DNA from 4 places in the Streptomyces sp. NPDC057137 genome. Region 1 is predicted to be linked to each of the others. Evidence: riboswitches for the same ligand, from Rfam matches in the RefSeq annotation. Region 1 holds a riboswitch; each other region holds the start of a gene.
What was found. A riboswitch is a leader RNA that binds a small molecule or an ion and turns the genes downstream of it on or off. The one in region 1 is predicted to bind cobalamin.
Positions count from the first base shown of each region.

Region 2: linked by a shared signal. The riboswitch ahead of ACFT9I_RS30515 (ribonucleoside-diphosphate reductase subunit alpha) and the one ahead of ACFT9I_RS00465 (hypothetical protein) in region 1 are both predicted to bind cobalamin.
Region 3: linked by a shared signal. The riboswitch ahead of ACFT9I_RS12120 (ABC transporter substrate-binding protein) and the one ahead of ACFT9I_RS00465 (hypothetical protein) in region 1 are both predicted to bind cobalamin.
Region 4: linked by a shared signal. The riboswitch ahead of metE (5-methyltetrahydropteroyltriglutamate--homocysteine S-methyltransferase) and the one ahead of ACFT9I_RS00465 (hypothetical protein) in region 1 are both predicted to bind cobalamin.

Region 1 is NZ_JBHUUW010000001.1:121,453-126,889, forward strand. Features, by position in the region: gene ACFT9I_RS00460 (prenyltransferase/squalene oxidase repeat-containing protein) at 1-2,519, opposite strand, end outside; cobalamin riboswitch at 2,652-2,797, opposite strand; cobalamin riboswitch at 2,890-3,033, shown strand; gene ACFT9I_RS00465 (hypothetical protein) at 3,164-4,576, shown strand; gene ACFT9I_RS00470 (DJ-1/PfpI family protein) at 4,682-5,419, shown strand.
Region 2 is NZ_JBHUUW010000053.1:2,226-7,662, forward strand. Features, by position in the region: gene ACFT9I_RS30495 (GntR family transcriptional regulator) at 1-279, shown strand, start outside; gene ACFT9I_RS30500 (carbon starvation CstA family protein) at 535-2,757, shown strand; gene ACFT9I_RS30505 (YbdD/YjiX family protein) at 2,766-2,969, shown strand; gene ACFT9I_RS30510 (GNAT family N-acetyltransferase) at 3,068-3,592, shown strand; cobalamin riboswitch at 3,670-3,801, shown strand; gene ACFT9I_RS30515 (ribonucleoside-diphosphate reductase subunit alpha) at 3,949-5,437, shown strand, end outside.
Region 3 is NZ_JBHUUW010000011.1:46,024-51,460, reverse strand. Features, by position in the region: gene ACFT9I_RS12130 (ABC transporter ATP-binding protein) at 1-731, opposite strand, end outside; gene ACFT9I_RS12125 (FecCD family ABC transporter permease) at 728-1,780, opposite strand; gene ACFT9I_RS12120 (ABC transporter substrate-binding protein) at 1,791-2,777, opposite strand; cobalamin riboswitch at 2,818-2,952, opposite strand; gene ACFT9I_RS12115 (Mov34/MPN/PAD-1 family protein) at 2,952-3,365, opposite strand; gene ACFT9I_RS12110 (amino acid permease) at 3,482-4,960, opposite strand; gene ACFT9I_RS12105 (DUF2017 domain-containing protein) at 5,227-5,437, opposite strand, start outside.
Region 4 is NZ_JBHUUW010000001.1:491,232-496,668, forward strand. Features, by position in the region: gene ACFT9I_RS02110 (FAD-binding oxidoreductase) at 1-1,480, opposite strand, end outside; gene ACFT9I_RS02115 (GNAT family N-acetyltransferase) at 2,083-2,550, opposite strand; gene metF (methylenetetrahydrofolate reductase [NAD(P)H]) at 2,547-3,473, opposite strand; cobalamin riboswitch at 3,626-3,847, shown strand; gene metE (5-methyltetrahydropteroyltriglutamate--homocysteine S-methyltransferase) at 4,007-5,437, shown strand, end outside.

The DNA of each region.
Region 1 (5,437 bases):
AGGTCACGGACGAGCGTCCCGAAGGACGTACCCACCGCGCCGCTGAGTGCCTGGGTGGACGCACGTACGTCCGAGCCGGGCTGGCCGTCGGCCGCGACGTCGAAGCCACCGTCCTTGTTCTGCTGTGCGGCCAGGAATTTCCGCGCCTTGGTGATCTCGGTGCCGTACTTCGCCGCGTCCAGGGAGAGCCCCTGCACGGCCAGGGCGGCGGAGTTGACGGAGTTCCCCGACGCACCGGGGAATCCGCCGTCCGCCAGTTGCTCGCGGGCGATCCAGGCCAGCGCCTTGTCGACGGCTGCCGCCGCCTTGTCGTCGTTCACCAGATCAAGCGCCATCGCGCCCATGGCCGTGGAGTCGACCTCGGAGTCCCCGGTGGGCGGTACGAGGCTCGGCCAGGCTCCCGAGTCGTGCTGCAGGTCCGCCAGGTACGCGATCGGACCGGCGGCCGCGTCCTTCTCCCCCGCGCGGAGCTGGGCCATGATGCCGAGAGTCTGCGAGAAGACCGAAGGGGCGTACGCGTAGGCGCCCTTGGCGGCGCACCGCCGGTCGGGTGCCTGGCTCGGCGCCGCGCAGACCGCCTCGCCGAGTCCGGCGACGAGGTCCTGCCCGGCGAAGTCGCGCGGGTCGCGTCCGACCACCTCGGCGAGGAGGGCGGCCTTGCCCATGGAGCCCCCGGCGGCGTGCGTCGTACCGGCTCCCGTCCAGTCGTCGACCGTACGGCCCGGTGTGCTGCCGTCCTTGCCCCGGTCGTCCAGGAAGTCGACGATGCCGCGCAGGGCGTTGTTGTCCTGTCCGGTGGCCGCGAGGGCGAAGGCGCCGTCGATGGTGAGGCCGAAGTCGGCGAAGCCGGAGCCGGCGAGGTTCTCGTAGTAGTGGCCCTGCTTGAGGCGGGCGGGGGCGGTGAGGTAGGCGGTGCCCTTCTTGAGATCGGGCCCGACCCCGTCCCCCGGCGGGCCGGTGGGCGGATCCGTGGGCGGGCCGGTGGGCGGATCCGTCGGAGGCCCGGTCGGCGGGTCCGTGGGCCCGGTGGGCTTCGTCGTCAGCGTGACGAGGTTGGTTCCGGCGCCGCCGATGGTCGCGTGCACGGTCGGGTACAGGAACGAATCGGCCGTCGCCTCTTCGAAGCCGAAGCCGCCGTCCTTGTTCTGCTGCCTCGACACCCAGGACATCGCCGCGTCGGCCCGCGTCGTGTCGCCCAGCGCGCGCAGCGCCTGTGACGCCGTGGCGGTCATGGCGACATCGCCGACGGCGGACCCGACGTAGGCGACGTAACTGCCGTCGTCCCGCTGGGACTTCTTGAGGAAGTCACGGGCCTTGGCCACGGCGTCGCCGTGGCCGCCCGCCCGCTCCAGGACGAGCGCCACGAGGGCGGTCGTGCCCGCGTCGCCCTCGCAGAACTCGCCCGGCCGGATCAGCACGCTGGTGACGGCGCCGTTGACACACTGCAGGGCGGCCAGCCGGGAGACCGTGCCGGCCGGCGGTTCCATGTCCCCCCGCAGCAGGGCGAGGACGGCCAGTGCCTGCGCGTCGGTCGAACCGGCTTCGGTGAAGTCGCCCTTGGCGGAGCAGCCGGGCGCGCTCCCGCTCTCCGGGCCGTTCGCGCAGATGTTCGCGGCGAGATCGCCGAGGAGGTCGTGTCCGCCGACGTCGCGCGGATCGCCCTCGGAGATCTCGGCGAGCAGCGCGAGCCGGGCCGCGGCCTTGGGATCGGGTGCCTTGTCGGTGCCCTGCGGATACGCGAACTCGGCTGTGTGCGCGGTGAGATACGCCTTGATCTTGTCGAGCGTCGCGCCGCGCCCGTTCGCGGCGGCGAGGGCGAACGCCGTCTCGGCGGTCTGGAGATGGTTCGGGCCTTCGGCGCCCTCGTCGAAGATGTGGTCGCCGTCCTTCAGCCGGCCGGTGAGCCAGCCGGCGGCGGCCTCGGTGTCGACCGTTCCCGGCTCGACCGGCGGCGGAGTGCTCTCGCCGGGGTCCGGATCCCCGCCGCCGCCAGGCCGTATCTCCGCCGGGGTGAAGCTCGGCTGTCCGGTGCTGCCGCCGATGTCGGTGGGGCCGAAGACCCACGCCTGGACCTCGCCCGGCTTGGGCCGCTGGCTCAGAGCGCCGAGCGGGCTGTACGTCCAGTGGTCCTGCCCGACGGGAGCGAGCCAGTACGACCAGTAGGCGTCCGCCGGCGGTGTGAGCCGGCATGCCTCATCGGCCGGAGTGGGGTGCTGCGCACCGCCCTTGAAGCTGTCGTGGCCGATGCGGCAGATGAAGCCGGGGCCGTCGTGGACCGTGCCGGTGGTGGTGAATCCACCGTCGTGCAGCAGCTCCATGCCGGTGGTCAAGGTGGTGTCGCAGCCCCGTACGACATCCCCGCCCCAGTCGCCGAAGTCGACGGCGACCACGGCGCCGGTCGTGGCGGTGCAGTCGCCGATGGGATCGGCCGCGGCCGGGGCGGCCGTCGTCACGAGTGCTGTGCCCAGGCCGATCGTCAGCAGCAGGGCGGCCGGCAGTGAGAGGAGTCTCGCCCCCACGCGACGGTCTGATCTCTTCCCGGTCACCACCACGGCCCCCTGTGTCACCCGAGGCGGAGCCGTGCGTGACCGAAGGCCCACGGCTGACGCCGGGGAAGCCGTCCGAACCACGCCGTAGTCCGCGACGGCGTCTTTCGCTGAATATCTCCCACCCAGGTAATCCGGCTCGCCCGTCAAGGAGTTGACGGGCCTACGGTTGCGGGTCAGCGCCGGATTTCGACCGGCTTCCCCTGGGTGTCGAGCGACTAATCAGGCGAAGTGGAACACGCGTTCACACAGAGCGTCAAGGTGGGGTACGTCTCCCCCAGGCACCGCGTCCAGGGCTGTTCGGCGCCGTCCACGCCCGGCCAAGGCCCGCCGGATCAGGCGCTCTTGGCGGACCGACGGCGCTCCGGTAGCCTCCCCGACTGCCGAGTGGGGGAACCCGGTGAGACTCCGGGGCTGACGCGCAGCGGTATGACACGGCTGGAGGCCGTGCCGAGCCCGAATGCCCAGCGGCAGAGCAGCACAGGAAGCCGTACCACGCGATTGGACGGCGGCCCGTTCGTCGTTCTCCCGTCACGGCACCGCCCGGTTCCCGCCCGGCGCGGCCCTGCTCGGAGGCGTACGCCTGGCCGGCGTCCCCCTCATCCCAGGAGCAGGCCATGTCGTACCGTCCGCCGTCCTCCCGCCGCGTCGCGCTCGCGGTGCCCGCCGCGCTCGGCGCCTTCGCGCTCACCGTGCTCCCCGCGTTCGCCACGACGACACCGGCCCAGATAGCCACCTCGAAGACCAACGGGGTCAGCTATCTCAGATCCCTGCAGGGCGCCGACGGCTCCTACGCCGGGAGCGGGCTCTCCAACGAATGGGCCTTCAGCGCGCTGGCCGCCGCCGGCACGGCCGCCGTGGACGTCACACCCGGCGGCGACGCCACCAAGAACGCCCGTACGGTCTACCGCAACCACCTCGCCGCGACGGGCTGGCCCGGCGGCGCCCCCGTCGTGACGGACTACGAGCGGGGGATCCTCAACGCGTACGCCGCGGGCATCGACCCGGCCCGGATCTCCGCGGGCCGCAATCTGATCGCCGACACCTACGCGTACTGGCAGAACGCCGAGCCCGGCTACTTCGGCCCCTCCGCCAACTACAACGGCACCGTCTTCGCCGCGCTCGCGCTCGCCGGCGCCAGGACGCAGGCCGGGGCACAGCGGGTCCCGCAGAAGCTGCTCGACGCGGCGGTCACCCGGGTCCGCGCCAATCAGCACAACGACGGCGGCTGGAACTACAGCAAGGCGGAGGGCGATCCCACGGCGCTCGCCGGACCGAGCGACATCGACATGACCGGCGCGTCCATGGCCGCGCTGTGCGTGTCCGGCGTGCCCGCCACCGACCCGGACGTCGTCCAGGCGAAGGCGTTCCTCAAGAGCAAACTCATCAACACCACGGGCGCGTTCAACGCGATGTGGGGTCCCAACACCGACTCCAACGGCTGGGCCGTCTCCGGCCTCAACGCCTGCGGCATCAACCCCCAGACCGGCGACTTCCTGACCTCCGCCGGCAAGACGCCCGTGGACTTCCTCATCGCCCAGCAGTTCAACCCGGGCGGCGGCTTCAAGTACCTGCCGAGCGACACGAGTCCGTCCGCGTACGCGTCGATCGACGGTCTGCGCGCCGTCGCGGGCGCCGGCTTCACCGCCGCGCCTCCGGTCCCGACCACGACAGGCGCGCCGCGCTGGGTCGCCACCGGCACGTTCACGGCGGGTACGGCGACCAGCCTTGCCGTGACCGTCGACGACGGCACGTCGCTGAAGGTCTGCTCGGTCGCCCTCACCCCGGCCGGCACGACGACCACCCTCGGTGCGGTGCTGAACGCCGCGGCGAGCGCCGCGACCCCGTCGGGCTGTGTCACCGGTGTCACGCCGACTACCGGGACGGGCACGATCACGGCTCTCAACGGCAAGGCGAACGCGGGCAGTTCGTCGTGGAAGCTGAGCATCGACGGTGGCGCGGCCACCACGGCGACACGCGGCGCCACGATCAACGCCGGAGACACGATCTCTCTGCGCTACGGCAGCTGAACCCTCGTCGTTCCCGGCCGGGTCCGGCGGTGTCGGGCCTGGCCGGGAACTGGATACGTACGCCGGCCGACATGTGAACAGGAAGGCAATCTACGGAGGTTGGTCATGGAACGGCGTACGTTCTTGCGTGCTTCGACACTGTCCGTCGGCGCGGCGGCCGGGGGTGTGTCGGCGGCGTCGGCCGCATCGGCGGCATCCGCGGCATCTGAGGGCTCCACGGCATCCGCGGTTTCGGCGGCGAATCCGCTTCGTGTGCAGGTGTTGATGTTCGACGGCGTGGAGGAGCAGGACTTCATCGCCCCGGTGGAAGTGCTGGGGCTCGCCGGGCGGATGAGTGGCGGGGCACTGACGACGACGATGGTCACGACCGGGCGGCCGTCCACGGTCACCTGTACCTACGGCACCAAGGTCGAGGTGGCCAAGGGCTGGTCACCGCACGAGGCGGATGTGCTCGTGGTCCCCGGCGGCGGCTATACCGCCAAGGACGGGCCGGGTGTGAACAGGCTCATCGCCGACCAGGGATTCCTGCGCCGGCTGGCCGCGTCCGAGGCGCTGCCCGTGGGAATCTGTACGGGCGTCATGGTGCTGTCGGCCGCGGGTCTCACCAAGGGGCGCAACGCCACCACCCACGCGGGCGCGAAGGCGGATCTGGCCGCCCAGGGCACGACGGTGATCGACGCGCGGGTGGTCGACGACGGCGACCTCGTCACCGGCGGCGGCATCACCTCCGGGCTGGAGGTCTCGCTCTGGCTGGTGGAGCGGTTCGTGGGCGCGCAGCTCACCCAGCGGGTGGAGACGGTGCTGGAGTACGAGCGACGCGGCACGGTGTGGCGCCGTAACTGACCGGCCGGGCACGGCGGT
Region 2 (5,437 bases), on a different contig from region 1:
TTCCCCGCGCTGCGCCGTTCGCTCGTCAAGTACACGTCCCTCTACACGGCGTTGGCCGAGGTGTACGGCGTGCACCTGGCGGAGGCCGAGGAGACGATCGAGACGTCGCTGGCGACACCGCGCGAGGCGGGGCTGCTCGGTACGGATGTGGGCCTGCCCATGCTGATGCTGTCGCGCCATTCGATCGACACCGCCGGGGAGCCGGTGGAGTGGGTGCGGTCGGTGTACCGGGGCGACCGGTACAAGTTCGTGGCGCGGCTGCGCAGGCCGACCGACTGAGCCGCGTAGGCCCACCGACCAAGAGCCACGCAGGCCTACCGACCGAGAGCCGCGCAGGCCGCCGGACCGAGCCTGGACGAAACGCACCGAGTACGACAAAGCCCCACGTCAGACGGCCTGTTGAGGACCCGACGCAGGAGTACGGCAGACACACCGTTGCCGTACCGATATGCGGACGGGGGGTGACGCATGCCGAGACGTTCCCTTAGATTTCCTGCGAGTTTCAGCAGGTGACCAGTGAGGGGACGACTCGCCATGCCAGAGCCGGCACAGCCGAGTTCCACACAGGAATCGGGACAGGAATCATCCGGGCGCCTGACGCCGAAGTCGATGGTGATCTGGGCGCTCGTCGCCCTGGTGGGCGCGGTCGGCTGGGGCGTCCTCGCGCTGTCGCGCGGTGAGGAGATCTCCGCCGCCTGGATGCTCGCGGCGGCACTCGGTTCGTACGCGATCGCGTACCGCTTCTACTCCAGATTCATCGCACGGCGCGTGCTGAAGGTCGACAAGACGCGGGCCACACCCGCCGAGCGCCTCGACAACGGTGTCGACTTCCACCCCACCGACCGGCGCGTGCTGTTCGGGCACCACTTCGCGGCCGTCGCGGGCGCGGGACCGCTCGTCGGGCCGGTGCTGGCCGCCCAGATGGGCTATCTGCCGGGCACGATCTGGATCGTCGCGGGCGTCATCTTCGCGGGCGCGGTCCAGGACATGGTCACGCTCTTCTTCTCCACGCGCCGCGACGGCCGCTCGCTCGGCCAGATCGCCCGTGACGAGATAGGCCCGTTCGGCGGCGCCGCCGCGCTCATCGCGGTCTTCCTCATCATGATCATCCTGCTGGCCGTGCTGGCACTGGTCATCGTCAACGCGCTGGCCGACTCGCCGTGGGGTGTCTTCTCCATCGCGATGACCATCCCGATCGCCCTCTTCATGGGCGTGTACCTACGGGTGCTGCGGCCGGGCAAGGTCAGCGAGGTCTCGCTCATCGGCGTGGCGCTGCTGCTGCTCGCGATCGTGGCCGGCGGCTGGGTCGCCGAGTCCTCGCTCGCGGACACGTTCACGCTGGAGGCCGGCACGCTGGTCATCTGGATGATCGTGTACGGCTTCCTCGCCTCCGTTCTGCCGGTCTGGATGCTGCTGGCGCCGCGCGACTATCTGTCGACCTTCATGAAGGTCGGCACGATCGCGCTGCTGGCGGTCGGTGTCGTCGTCGCGCTGCCGACGATGAAGATGGACGCGGTCACGGAGTTCGCGAGCCGGGGTGACGGTCCGGTCTTCGCCGGTTCGATGTTCCCGTTCGTCTTCATCACCATCGCGTGCGGCGCGCTGTCCGGTTTCCACGCACTGGTCTCCTCGGGCACCACGCCGAAGATGGTGCAGAAGGAGACCCAGATCCGGATGATCGGGTACGGCGCGATGCTCACCGAGTCGTTCGTCGCGATCATGGCGATGATCACGGCGTGCATCATCGACCCGGGTCTGTACTTCGCGGTCAACTCCCCCGCCGGAGTCATCGGCGGCACGGTCGAGTCCGCCTCGCAGGCGGTCGCCAACCTCGGCTTCACCATCTCGCCGGACCAGCTCGCCCAGGCGGCGAAGGACGTCGAGGAGGCCAGCCTGCTGTCCCGTACGGGCGGCGCGCCGACCTTCGCGCTCGGCATGTCGGACATCTTCTCGTCCGTCGTCGGCGGCGCGGGGATGAAGGCGTTCTGGTACCACTTCGCCATCATGTTCGAGGCGCTGTTCATCCTCACGACGGTGGACGCGGGAACGCGCGTCGGGCGCTTCATGCTCCAGGACATGCTCGGCAACGTCTACAAGCCCATGCGCCAGGTCAGTTGGAAGCCGGGCGTCTGGTTCGCCAGCGCCGTGGTCGTCGGCGCGTGGGGCTACTTCCTCTGGGTCGGCGTGCACGACCCGCTGGGCGGCATCAACCAGCTCTTCCCGCTGTTCGGCATCGCGAACCAGCTCCTGGCGGCGGTGGCACTCGCCGTGTGCACGACGCTGCTGGTGAAGTCCGGGCGGCTCAAATGGGCCTGGGTGACGGGAGTTCCGCTCGCCTGGGACGCGGCGGTCACCCTCACCGCGAGCTGGCAGAAGATCTTCTCCGACGACCCGAGGGTCGGCTTCTTCACCCAGCGCGACGTCTACCAGGCAGGCATCGACAAGGGCGAGGTGATCCCGCCGGCGAAGACGATGGACGACATGCACACGGTCGTCACCAACTCGACGGTGGACGGCGTCCTTTCGGCGGTCTTCGCGATCCTGATCCTCGTGGTCATCGCCGACGCGGCGCGGGTCTGCTACAAGGCGATCCGCCACCCGGAGAGCGTGAAGCTGTCGGAGACGCCGTACGTGAAGTCGGAACTGGTCGCACCGGCGGGCCTGATCCCGACGAAGGAGGAGAAGGCGGAGCTGGCGGCGGCCGAGGCATCGACGAGGGCCGGGGCGGGGGCGTCCTCCGGGGCGGATCCGTCATGACGTCGGCGATCTCGGCGGCGAAGGTACGGCACGCGGTGGGCCGGATCCGTTGGTACGTACGTGAGTTGACGGGCGAGTCGGCGTACGACCACTACGTGGCCCACACCCGCGCCTGCGACCCGACGGCACAGATCAAGACCCGCCGCGCGTTCGAACGCGACCGGATGGACGCGAGAGAGGCGGACCCGAGGGAAGGGTTCCGCTGCTGCTGAGCGCGTGAGGGGCCGTCGTATCCCGATGGGGTACGACGGCCCTTCGACGTGCGGGGGCGGGGACGCACCGGGTTCGCGCCGTGTCGCACACTGCACGGATGGATCAGACGACACGGCCGGAGGCCGACTTCACCATCAGGGCGGCCGAGACCGCCGAGTACGACGTGCTCGGGGAGATAACCGCGCGGGCCTATCTGGACGACGGGCTGCTGGACTTCGGGGAGGACGACCCCTATCTGGCGACCCTGCGGGACGTCGCGGCGCGGGCCGCCGGGGCCGAGGTGCTCGTGGCCGTCGACGCGGACGGGGGCGTGCTCGGTGGGGTGGCCCACGTCTCCGGCCCGTCCGCGTGGGCCGATCTGGCCGGGGACGGGGAAGCCGAATTCCGCATGCTGGCCGTCGCGCCGGCCGCCCGGGGACGGGGTGTCGGCGGGGCGCTGGTGCGGGCGTGTGTGGAGCGTGCGCGGGCCACCGAGGGGTGCGTACGGGTGCGGCTGTCCACGCAGAAGTCGATGCTGGGCGCGCACCGGATCTATGAGCGCCTGGGCTTCGTACGGACCCCGGAACGCGACTGGTCGCCCATCCCGGGGCTGTCCCTGCTCACGTACAGCCTGGAAATCTAAGGCGTTTCGGGGCCGATTCAGGGCAAGGCCGAACACCCGCGACACAACATGTGGGGGGTGCCGCTCCCAACGGGCCCCACATGTATGCTCAAGTCTGTTGTCGCCGCAGGAGAATCCGGTGGAAATCCGGAACTGTCCCGCAACGGTGTGCTGTGGTGCGCTTTGCGCGCCCGCGAGTCCGAGCACCTGCCGACGGCGCATCCGGCTCGACCGATCCGGATGCCGAGACGTCCGGGCCTCGAGGTTGGGCCGGTGGACGCCGCACCGCGCGCTGCCCGCTTCCGGGCCGGCGTACGCGGGCGTGCGCCGCCGTGCCCCTCCCCCGTGGCCCAGAGCCGAGCGAGGGAGAGCACCACGTGACCATCGCGCCAGCCGATCCGGCTTCAGCGATCTCCGAGCGGGGACGGGGTACGGCCGTTCCGGCCGTACCCGCCGACCGGCAGGCCGACGGGCCCGGGACGAGCCTTCTGCGGCTCCTCACGGACCTCACCGCCGACCTGACCGACACGGACCCCGGCAAGGTCGCCGCGGCCGCGCTCCGGGGCCGTAACGCCGCGTCGGACGAGGCCGAGTTGCGTGAACTCGCCACCGAGGCCGCCGCCGGGCTCATCTCCGAGGACCCCGCCTACTCCCGGCTCGCCGCCCGCCTCCTCACCCGCACCATCGCGGACGAGGCCGCCGGCCAGGGCGCTCTCTCGTTCTCCTCCTCGGTCGCCGTGGGCCAAGCGGAGGGCCTGATCGCCGACCGTACGGCCGCGTTCGTCACGCGCCACGCAGCCCGGCTCGACGCGCTGATCGACCCCGCCGGCGACGACCGCTTCGGCTACTTCGGCCTGCGTACCCTCTTCAGCCGCTATCTGCTCCGGCACCCGATCACCCGCGATGTCATCGAGACGCCGCAGTACTTCATGCTGCGCGTCGCGTCCGGCCTGGCCAAGGACGACTCCCCGGCCGCCGTGGACGAAGTCGCCGCGCTGTACGGCCTGATGAGCCGGCTCGACTACCTCCCCTCCTCCCCCACCCTCTTCAACTCCGGCACCCGCCACCCCCAGATGTCGTCCTGCTATCTGCTGGACTCCCCGCTGGACGAGCTGGACTCGATCTACGACCGCTACCACCAGGTGGCCCGTCTCTCGAAGCACGCCGGCGGCATCGGCCTCTCGTACTCCCGTATCCGCGCCCGCGGTTCATTGATCCGGGGGACGAACGGGCACTCCAACGGCATCGTGCCGTTCCTGCGGACGCTCGACTCCTCCGTCGCCGCCGTCAACCAGGGCGGCCGGCGCAAGGGCGCGGCCTGCGTCTACCTGGAGACCTGGCACGCGGACATCGAGGAGTTCCTGGAGCTGCGCGACAACACCGGCGAGGAGGCCCGCCGTACGCACAATCTGAACCTCGCGCACTGGATCCCCGACGAGTTCATGCGCCGGGTCGACACGGACGGCGACTGGTCGCTGTTCTCCCCCTCCGACGTGCCCGAGCTGGTCGACCTGTGGGGCGACGACTTCGACGCGGCGTACCGCGCCGCCGAGGCGGCGGGCAAGGCCCGCCGGACCATCCCGGCGCGTGAGCTGTACGGCCGCATGATGCGCACCCTGGCGCAGACCGGCAACGGCTGGATGACCTTCAAGGACGCGTCGAACCGTACGGCGAACCAGACCGCCGAGCCCGGCACCGTCGTGCACTCCTCGAACCTCTGCACCGAGATCCTGGAGGTCACGGACGACGGCGAGACGGCCGTCTGCAACCTCGGCTCGGTCAACATCGGCGCGTTTGTCACGGAGAGCGGCGAGGGCGAGGGCTGGGAGCTGGACTGGGAGCGGCTGGACGAGAGCGTCCGCACCG
Region 3 (5,437 bases), on a different contig from region 1:
GCGGGGGTCAGGACCTCCGCCGGGGTTCCCGAGGCGACAACCGTACCCGCTTTGAGTACGTAGAGGCGGTCGCAGTAGTACGCGGCGAGATTCAGGTCGTGCAGGGCCAGCAGATTGATCGTCCCCAACTCCCTTATGAGGGAGAGGACTTCGAGCTGGTGGCGGATGTCCAGATGGTTGGTCGGCTCGTCCAGGACGAACAGCGCGGGCCGTTGGACCAGTGCGCGGGCGACGAGGGCGCGCTGGCGTTCGCCGCCGGAGAGGGACGGGAAGGCGCGCTCCGCGAGCGGGGCGATGCCGACGCGCTCCAGCGCGGCGTCGGCCAGTGCGGTGTCCGCCGCCGTGTCCGCCTCCCAGAAGCGCCGGTGCGGGGAGCGGCCCATGGCGACGACCTCGCGGACGGTCAGTTCGAAGTCGGTCTGTCCGTCCTGCGGGACGGTCGCCACGCGCCGGGCGCGCGCCTTGGCCTTCATGGTGTGCAGGTCGTCGCCGTCCAGCAGCGCCCGGCCGTGGGTGGGGCGCAGCGTGCCGTACACGCAGCGCAGCAGGGTGGTCTTGCCGCTGCCGTTGGGGCCGACGAGGCCGACGGTCTCGCCGGGGGCTGCGGTCAGGTCGACGGCGTCGACGAGGTGCCGGCCGTCGCCGATCCCGTACGACAGCCCCTCGACGCGCAATGCCGCTTTACGAGGGCGCGTAGCGGCGCTCGTACCGGCACTCGTATCGGGGCTCATACCGGGGCTCCTTCGGGGCGGCGGCGCATCAGCCACAGGAAGAACGGGCCGCCGATGAGCGCGGTGAGGACGCCCACGGGGATGTCCTGCGGCGCGGCGACGGTACGGGCGGCGAGGTCCGCGACGACGAGCACGACCGCCCCGCCGAGCGCGGCGACCGGCAGCAGCGGCCGGTGCGACGCCCCGACCACCATCCGCGCGGCGTGCGGCACGAGCAGCCCGACGAAGCCGATGGCGCCGCTCGCGGCCACCATCACCCCGGTGACCAGCGAGGCGAGGACGAACACGGCGGCGCGGAAGCGCGCGGTGTCCAGCCCCAGTACGGTCGCGCCCTCCTCCCCCACCAGCAGCAGGTCCAGCGGCCGGGCGAGCGCCATCAGGACGGCGGTCCCGGCGACGAGGACGACGGCCGGGACGACGAGCGAGCCCCAACGGGCGCTGCCGAGGCCGCCGAGCGACCAGAACAGCGCCTCCTGGAAGTGCTCGGGCCGCGCGGAGACCACCAGGATCAGTGTGGTGAGCGCGGACAGGATGTACGAGACGGTCACCCCGGCCAGCACGAGCCGCCCGCCGGTCATCGTGCCGCCGCGCCGGGCGAGCGCGTAGACGACGGCCATCGCGAACAGCGAGCCGGCGAAGGCGGCGGCCGGCATGGCGACGGTGGTGGTGATCCCGCCGCCGATGCCACCGCCGATGCCGAAGACCAGGACGAGTACGGCGCCGGTGGACGCCCCCGAGGAGATCCCGAGCAGGAACGGGTCGGCCAGCCGGTTGCGTACGAGGGCCTGGAGGACCGTACCGACGACGGCCAGCCCGGCGCCGACGACCGCGCCGAGCAGCACGCGCGGCAGCCGTACGTCCAGGACGATCGTGCGGAAGGGGCTGGGCTCGGCGCCGCCGGTGAGGATCGTGACGACCTCGCCGGGCGGGATGCGGACCGAGCCGAGCGCGAGCCCGGCGACGACGGCGCAGGCGAGGGCCGCGATGAGGCCGCCGAGGACGAGCGCGTGCCTCAGCCGCCGCCGGGCGGGCGGGGTCTGACAGCTCATCGCGGCGCGCCTACTCGCCCGCCTCCGGGTGGAGTTGGTAGGCGAGCCGTTGGACGGCGGCCGGGGCGCGGACGCCGAGCACGGCGTCGGAGAGCGGCAGGACGGCGAAGCGCTTGTTCCTGATCGCCGGGACGTCCTTCAGTACGGGGTCCTCCAGCAGCCGCTTCTTCTTCTGCGCGACGGTGGTGGAGCCGTAGTCGTAGATGACGATCGCCTCGGGCCCGCGCGCCACGACCTGCTCCCAGGTGGCGTCGCCGAAGGACTTGTCGAGGTCGGCGAAGACGTTGCGACCGCCGGCCCGGTCGATCATCTCGTTGCCGATGCCCTTGCCGCCCGCGGTGAACGCGGTCTTGTCGCCGCTGTCGTAGACGAAGACCGAGACCGGCTTCACGTCTTGGAGACCGGCGGCCGTGGTGGCGAGGGTGGTGCGTGCCTCGGCGGTCCACTTCGCGGCGCGGTCGGCGACGCCGAAGGTGCGGCCGACCTCTTCGACCTCGCGGAAGACGTCGTCCATGGAGGTCCTGCCCTCGGTGCAGTTCTCCAGGTTGAGCCGGGTGTCGATGCCGGCGCCCTTGAGGTCGTCGCGGGTGCGGCCGTCCTTGGCGGCGAAGGCGCTGGCGTAACCGCCGTAGACGAAGTCGGGGTTGACGGCGAGGAGTTTCTCCTTGGAGGGGTACTCCTTGGCGACGACCGGGACGCTCTTGTACGCCTTCTCGTAGGCGGGCAGGACCTTGTCGTCCAGCCAGGCGGTGCCGACGAGGGACTTGGTGAGTCCGAGTTCGATCATGATCTCGGTGACGTGCTGGTTCATGGTGACCACGCGCTTCGGGGGTGCCTCGAAGGTGGTCTTCACACCGCAGTTGGTGACGGTGTACGGGAATCCGTCGGCCGGGGCTCCGGCCCTGCGGACGGGGTCCGCGCCGGCTGAGCAGGCGGCGAGCGGGAGCAGCAGCGGAAGCAGGACCGCCGGTATGAGGGCGTGGCGCCGCGAGGACATGACTGGGCCTCCTCCGGGGGATTTCCGCGTCCCCTGGCATGGTGGGAGAAGGGCGACAGGTCAGTTCCTGGCTTCCGGGGCCCCGCTCGCGCGAAGGCCCTGGTCACAGTGGCGGGACCGTGCCGGATTCACACCGGCTTCCTGGGTCCTGCCGCCCTGGATCGCGTCATCTTCTCAGACGACCTCGACCTCTTCCTCCGTGACCTCGCCGTCCACGATGCGGTACGAGCGGAACTGGAAGGGGCCCGCGTCGTCGGTGTCGGCGGTGGAGACCAGGACGTAGTGGGCGCCGGGCTCGTTGGCGTAGGTGATGTCCGTGCGGGAGGGGTAGGCCTCGGTCGCCGTGTGCGAGTGGTAGACGATCACCGGTTCCTCGTCCCGGTCGTCCAGGTCCCGGTAGAGCTTGAGCAGGTCCGCCGAGTCGAACTCGTAGAACGTGGGTGAGCGGGCCGCGTTGAGCATCGGGATGAAACGCTCGGGCCGCCCACTGCCCTCCGGGCCCGCGACCATGCCGCACGCCTCGTCCGGATGGTCCGCGCGTGCGTGGGTGACGATCTGGTCGTAGAGGGCCTGGGTGATGGTCAGCATGAGGTGAAGGATAAGCAGGTGGCCTCCGCGTCTGAGACACGGAGGCCACCTGGTGAGACAGTGCGTGAGACGGCATGTGGGACCGCCGCCGTAAGTGCCCGGCGTCGGCGTCGGCGTCAGTCGGAGACCTTCGCGTACTCCGGCTCGTGCGGGCCCTCCGGATCACGCGGCTCCCGCGCACCGGCCGCCGCGAGTTCCGGGTTACGGCGCTTGAGCAGCGCCCAGCCGCCGCCGAGGAACACCGCCCAGATCGCGCCGACGTACAGCGACACCCGGGCCTCGGAGTCGTACGCGATCAGACAGGTCACGAACGACAGGAACACCAGCGCCACCCAGCTCAGCGCCGAGCCGCCCGGGGCCGGGAACGAGGAGGCGGGCAGCCGCCCGGCGACCACGGCGGAGCGGTACTTGATATGGCTGACGAGGATCATCATCCAGGTCCAGATACCGGCGGCGGTGGCGACCGAGGTGACGTAGAGGAACGCCTTCTCGGGGACGATGTAGTTGAGGACGACGCCGATGCCCATCAGCGCGACGGACGCGGCGATGCCGAACGCCGGCGTCCGGCGGGAGTTGAGCTTGCCCAGGACCTTCGGCGCCTCGTTGTTGGCGGAGAGGTCGCGCAGCATCCGGCCGGTGGAGTACATGCCGGAGTTGCAGGACGACAGGGCCGCCGTCAGCACGACGAAGTTGACGATTCCGGCGCCGAGCGGGATGCCGATCTTGGCGAAGGCGTGTACGAACGGGCTCTCGCCCTCGCTGAATTCGGTCCACTTCACGACGGCGAGGATGACGGTGAGCGCGCCGACGTAGAAGACGATGATGCGCCAAGGCAGCGTGTTGATCGCCTTGGGGAGCGTCTTCTCCGGATTCTCGGACTCGCCCGCCGTGACGCCCACGAGTTCGACGGCGAGGTAGGCGAACATCACGCCCTGGAGGGTCATCAGGCTGGAGCCGATGCCGTTGGGGAAGATGCCGCCGTGCTGCCAGAGGTTGCCGGTGGTGGCGGTCTCGCCCGCGTCCGAGAAGCCGAGGGTCAGCACGCCGAGGCCGATGACGATCATGCCGATGATGGCGGTGACCTTGACCATCGAGAACCAGAACTCGACCTCGCCGAAGATCTTGACGGAGATCAGGTTGACGCCGAAGAGCACCACGAGGAAGACGAGGGCGCTGACCCACTGCGGGATCGAGGGGAACCAGAAGTGGATGTAGATCGCCGCCGCCGTGAGTTCGGCCATGCCGGTCACGATCCACATGAGCCAGTACGTCCAGCCGGTCACGTATCCGAAGAACGGGCCGAGGAACTCGCGGGCGTACTCCGCGAACGAGCCGGAGACCGGCCGGTAGAGGAGCAGTTCGCCGAGTGCCCGCATGATGAAGAAGATCACCACGCCGGCGAGGGCGTACATCAGGATGATGCTCGGCCCGGCCTTGGCGATGTTCGCGCCGGCGCCCATGAACAGGCCGACGCCGATGGCGCCGCCGATCGCGATCATCTGGACCTGGCGGCTGCCGAGTCCGCGTTCGTAGCCCTCCTCCGAGGTCTTTCCGGAGGGGCTTTCCGAGGTGTTGTCGACCTGTGGGGAGGTCATGGTGATGCGCCCTTTCTCCCTGCCTGTGCCGGTGGTCGTGAAGATTTACCACGGGCGGGGCGGCGATCCGCGCAGGCCGCTGTGGCGCGGCCCACAGGAAGAAGGGGACGAATCACACCCCGAATCGCAAAGCATGCGGAGGCGGAGATCCGATCGTTATGCGGAGTTGAGCCTCAATTGAGGAAACGGAAGGTGTCCGTCCGAAGATGATGTGAGGGCGCCGTGGAGGCCCTGTGACGGGCCTCCCCCACGTGGCCGGCGGACCGTCAGGGCATCATCGTCTCGACGAGCGACTCCTGGAGCGCCCCGAGCCACAGGTACGCCATCACCATCGGCTTGCGCGGGTCGGAGTCCGGCAGCCGGTACAGGCCCTCGCCGTCGTCCTCGTCGGAGACGTCCAGCCTGTTGCCGATCGTCAGCCGCAGGTCGTTGAGCGCGCCGAGCCAGTGCCTGCAGTCGTCGGGCGCCAGCTTCAGT
Region 4 (5,437 bases), 370 kb from region 1:
AGCGGAACAGTCCGGCCGGGTCGTACCGGCGCTTGACCTCCACCAGGCGCTCGTAGTTGGCGCCGTAGTAGGCGTGCTGCCAGTCACGTAGCTCCGGGTCGGGGAAGTTGACGTACGCCGCGTCGGTACGGAGGCGTTGGCGGAGCGTGCGGTGCACGGCGCGGGTCTGTGCCAGCAGGGCCTCCACCTCGGTGGGGGCGGTGCCGGGATGCCATGTGGTGCCGATGTCGATCACGAAGGTGGCCGCGCGGTGGCGGTAGGCCGTTTCGTCCGGGCGGGGCGCGTCGCTGGAGCCGCCCATGGCGAAAAGCGTCACGAAGCCGGTGGCCCGAGCCGGGCCGGGGCGCCACGCGCGGGCCCATTCGGCGACGGCCGTCACCGTGTCCGGGGTCAACCACCGGTCGGGGACGAGGGACTTGGAGGCGTAGGACTCCATGGCGGTACTCGCCATGAGGTACTCCTGCGCGGTCCAGAAACCGCGCTCCTCGATGAACTCCTTTGCCGGGCGCAGCTTCAGCAGTGGCCCGATGACACGGCGCAGGGCCTCCTCGGAACCGAGTCGGTGGCCGAGCAGCGCCAGAGAGGTCGTGCCCTCGCCCGCGTGCTTGAAGCCGATGCGCAGATCGAAGTCGCAGCCGCGGTCGGCGTCGAGAACGTGCTGCAACTCGTCCATCACCTGCACCGCCGCTCGCAGGTCGAAGGCGAGATCGAAGACGGTGGCGCGCAGTCGGTCCACCGGTACGGCGTCGAAGACGAAGGAGGTGTTGATCCCGAAGTTGCCGCCCGCGCCACCGCGGCAGGCCCAGAACAGGTCGGCGTTCTCGTCGTCGGCGGCACGCACCACGGTCCCGTCGGAGAGTACGACGCGGGTTTCGACGAGCCGGTCACAAGTCAGGCCCCATTTGCGGTCGTTGAAGCCGAGTCCGCCGCCGAGCGTCAGGCCGGCCACGCCGACGTCCGGGCAGCGCCCGCCGGGGAAGTACAGGCCGGCGTCCCGGGCCGCGTACACGTCGGAGTTGGTGGCGCCGCCGCCCAGACGCAGTCGGCGACCCTGCGGCACCACGTGCCGGATCGGCCGCAGGCTGATCACCAGGCCGCTGGTGGTCGAGTATCCGGCGTAGTTGTGGCCGCCGGAACGGGGCGCGAACGGCACCCCGTGCTTCGCGCACCAGCGCACCGCGGCTGCCACGTCGTCCTGCGAGGCGCAGTTGAGCACTCCGGCGGGGCGGATGGAGGCATAGCGCTGGTTGTTGGGGGTGGCGTGGGCCGGATAGCCCTGATCGCCGGGCCGGTACAGCCGGGCTGCCGGGCTCACCGTCCGGCGCAACTCCCGCCAGACGGCGTGCTCGGGGCGCTGGTGGCGCTCGGGGCGCCGTGCCGTGTCGGCCGCCGCCGGCCCGCTCGCGTACGCCTCGGCCAGGGCGGCCCCGGCTGCTGAGGCCACGCCGCCGCGCAGTACGACTCGTCGGCTGATCTGCACAGTCGCTCCCTTTCTGTCCTGCGGTGATCCCATGGGCCCGCCTCGTGGCGGGCAGGCTCACGATGGAGCGACACGAGGACCCGAAGGAACCGCGACACTCTCGGATGATCACGGTTCACGCGAAAGATCACCGTGCGCGCGAGTGGGAACGGGCAAGCGGCATACGTCCAGAACGACCCGCCCCGCCCCGGCCCGGCAGTACGGAACCCCGAGAAGCTCCCTCCCTGGAGGGTGGGTTGGCCGACGCGTCTGCCGGGATCAGTCCTGGGTGCACGGATTGGGTGCCGGCGAGGCCGGTCAGGTTGCGCACCAGGTCGGCGGCTTCAGGTGAGGCGAGTGCGTAGCGGACACTCCGGCCGTGGCGCCGGTAGGTGACCGGTCCGGCGGAGCGCAGCACGGCCAGCCGCACGGTTACCGACGCCCTTCGGGACGCGACACCGGACGCGCTGGAGATCGACCTGGCCACCCCGGCGGGCTGGCCCGCCTGGTGGGCCACACGCTTGACCGGCACGGGGACATCGCTCTGCTCGTCAACAACGTCGCGGGCACCTCGACAGCGGCCAGGGCGGCGTCACCGACCCGGGGACGAACCCCCGCCGAATTCAGCTCAAGGTGAGGAGAACTTCGTCGATCTCGCCTTCGCGGGCCTGGGCGAAGCCCCTCCCCTGTCCGGTGATGACGAAGCCGCACTTCTCCAGTACGCGGATCGAGCCCGTGTTGTCCGCCGCCGCGTGGGCGTGCAACGGCCGCGTTCCCACAAGGTCGATCAGTGCCGCGAGCGCCGCCGTGGCGACCCCCCGGCCCCAGTGCGCCCGGCCGATCCAGTACGTGACCTCGCGTTCGTCCGGAGGCCCGTACACCGCGACATGACCGACCACCTCCTCGTCGGCGAGCACGGTACGCATCAGCACATCCGGGCTGGCACGAATCCTCGCCCAGTGGTCGTCGAAGTGCCCCCGGTCGTAGTGGTACTTCCTGGTGACCGCCGCCACGTGCTGCGCCGCGGGGTCGGACAGGTGCTCCCAGAAGATGTTCATGTCGCTGTCGCGCACTTCACGGAGTGAGATCATCTCGTCGGTGGCTCCTGCCGCAGGTCGAGATTCTGGTAGATCTCCGTCGTCACCTTGGAGAAGTTCATGGTCATGAAGTGCAGACCCGGAGCCTCCTCGCTGATCAGCCGACGGCACATCTCGGTGGCGTGGTCGATACCGAGCGCCCTGACCGCCTTGGGGTCGTCCTCGACGGCGAGCATCCGCTCGGCGAGCCCCGCCGGGAAGACCGCGGTGCTGAGGCTCGGAATGCGGCGCAGTGAGCGGATCGTGGTGACCGGCATGATCTCCGGGATGATCGGCGTCGGGCAACCGGCGGCCGCGACCCGGTCGCGGAAGCGCAGGTAGTCGTCGACGTCGAAGAACATCTGGGTGATCGCGTAGTCGGCTCCGGCCCTGCACTTGTCGACGAAGTGGCGGATGTCGATGTCCCAGTCGGTGGAGCGCGGGTGCATCTCGGGGAAGGCCGCGACGCCGACGCAGAAGTTGCCGGATTCCTTGATCAGCTCGACCAGTTCGGCCGCGTACTCGACCCCCTGCGGGTGCTTCGTCCAGGAGCCCAGCGGGTCGCCGGGCGGGTCGCCGCGCAGCGCGAGGATGTTGCGGACGCCTTGGTCGGCGTAGTGGCCCAGGATGTTACGCAGCTCCGCGACGCTGTGGTCGACCGCCGTGAGGTGGGCGACCGGGGTGAGCGTCGTCTCCTGGGCGATCCGCCCGGTCATGCCGATGGTGCGGCCACGCGTCGAGCCACCGGCGCCGTACGTCACCGAGACGAAGTCCGGTGACAGTGCTTCCAGCCGTCGGATCGCCGTCCACAGCCCGGCTTCGGCCGCCGCGCTGCGCGGCGGCATGAACTCGAAGGAGTAGCTACGGCCGCCCGCGGCGAGGAGGTCGCGGATGGACAGAGCGCGGTCCGCTCTTGTGCTGGGAATACCGTGAGCCATGTGCGCAGGTTAATGGCTGCCACGGGCGATCCGATCGCCGTCCAATTGCTGATATCCGCTTCGGGCCGCCCGCCACGTCCCGCGTCCGGGATCGCCTCCGGGATCACGTCCGGATTGTGGGCAGCGGTGTGTGGGCGCCGTCCGTCCCCCGTAGGCTGTTCAGTGCAGCTGGTTCGCTCCTGCCCGCCAGGCAGGACGTCGTAAGAGGGAACCCGGTGGGAATCCGGGACTGCCCCGCAGCGGTGAGTGGGAACGACCGCCGTCATACGCACTGGGCCCGGCCGGGTCTGGGAAGCGACGGCCAGTAGGTGTCTCGTAACCGATACGAGACGGGCCCACGAGTCCGAAGACCTGCCCGTTGCCCGTGCGCGACCGATCGCGCGCGGCCATTCCGGTGACCTCGTGGGCGGGTCGGCGTACATATCGAGCGGCACGCGTGGCAATCGCGCGAGGCGTCCGCACGATCGGTCGTCCCTTCGCGTCCGCGTCCCGTCTCCGGGATGTTCAGGACACATCTCGCGAAGGAGAGTTCCGTGACAGCGCAGTCCGCAGCCGCGGCAGCACGGGCCACCGTGTACGGCTACCCCCGCCAGGGACAGAACCGCGAACTGAAGAAGGCCATCGAGGGCTACTGGAAGGGCCGCGTCGACGCCGACGCGCTCCGGAGGACCGCCGCCGATCTTCGCCGTTCGAACTGGCGGCAACTGGCCGACGCCGGTATCCACGAAGTGCCGTCCGGTGACTTCTCGTACTACGACCATGTGCTGGACACCAGCGTCATGGTCGGCGCTGTTCCCGCGCGGCACCGTGCGGCGGTCGACGCCGACGCGCTGGAGGGATACTTCGCGATGGCGCGCGGCACGCAGGACGTGGCGCCGCTGGAGATGACGAAGTGGTTCGACACCAACTACCACTATCTCGTCCCCGAGTTGGGGCCGGACACGGTCTTCGCCGCCGACTCCGCCAAGCAGGTCGCCGAGCTGAGGGAAGCCCTCGCGCTCGGCCTCACCGCCCGGCCCGTGCTCCTCGGCCCCGTCACCTATCTCCTGCTGGCCAAGCCCGCGCCGGGCGTGGCCGCGGACTTCGAGCCGCTGACGCTGCTGGACCGGCTGCTGCCGGTGTACGCGGAGGTCCTGGCCGACCTGCGTGCCGCCGGCGCCGACTGGGTGCAGCTGGACGAGCCCGCGCTGGTCGAGGACCGCACCCCGGCCGAGCTGAACGCCGCCACCCGCGCCTACCGCGATCTGGGCGGCGCCACCGACCGGCCGAAGCTGCTCGTCGCCTCCTACTTCGGGCGGCTCGGCGACGCGCTTCCGGTGCTCGCCAAGGCCCCGATCGAAGGCCTGGCCCTGGACTTCACCGAATCGGGCGCCGCGAATCTCGAAGACCTCGCGGCCGTCGGCGGGCTGACCGGCAAGCGCCTGGTCGCGGGTGTCGTCAACGGACGCAACATCTGGATCAACGACTTCGAGAAGTCGCTGGCCACCCTCGGCACGCTCCTCGGCCTCGCCGACCAGGTGGACGTCGCCGCCTCCTGCTCCCTCCTGCACGTCCCGCTCGACGCCACCGCCGAGAGCGACATCGCTCCGGAGATCGCCCACTGGCTGGCGTTCGCCCGCCAGAAGAGCACCGAGGTCGCGACGCTGGCCCGCGCCCTGGCCGAGGGCACCGGCGCGATCACCGCCGAACTCGCCGCCAACCGCGCCGCTCTCGCCTCCCGCGCGGGCTCGGCGCTCACCCGTGACCCGGCCGTGCGCGCCCGTACCGCGGCCGTCACCGACGCGGACGGCCGGCGCTCGCAGCCGTACGCCCAGCGCACCACCGCCCAGCGGGCGCACCTCAATCTGCCGCTACTGCCCACGACCACCATCGGGTCCTTCCCGCAGACCACCGAACTGCGCACCGCGCGGGCCGACTTGCGCAAGGGGCTGATCGACACCGCCGGTTACGAGGAGCGGATCAAG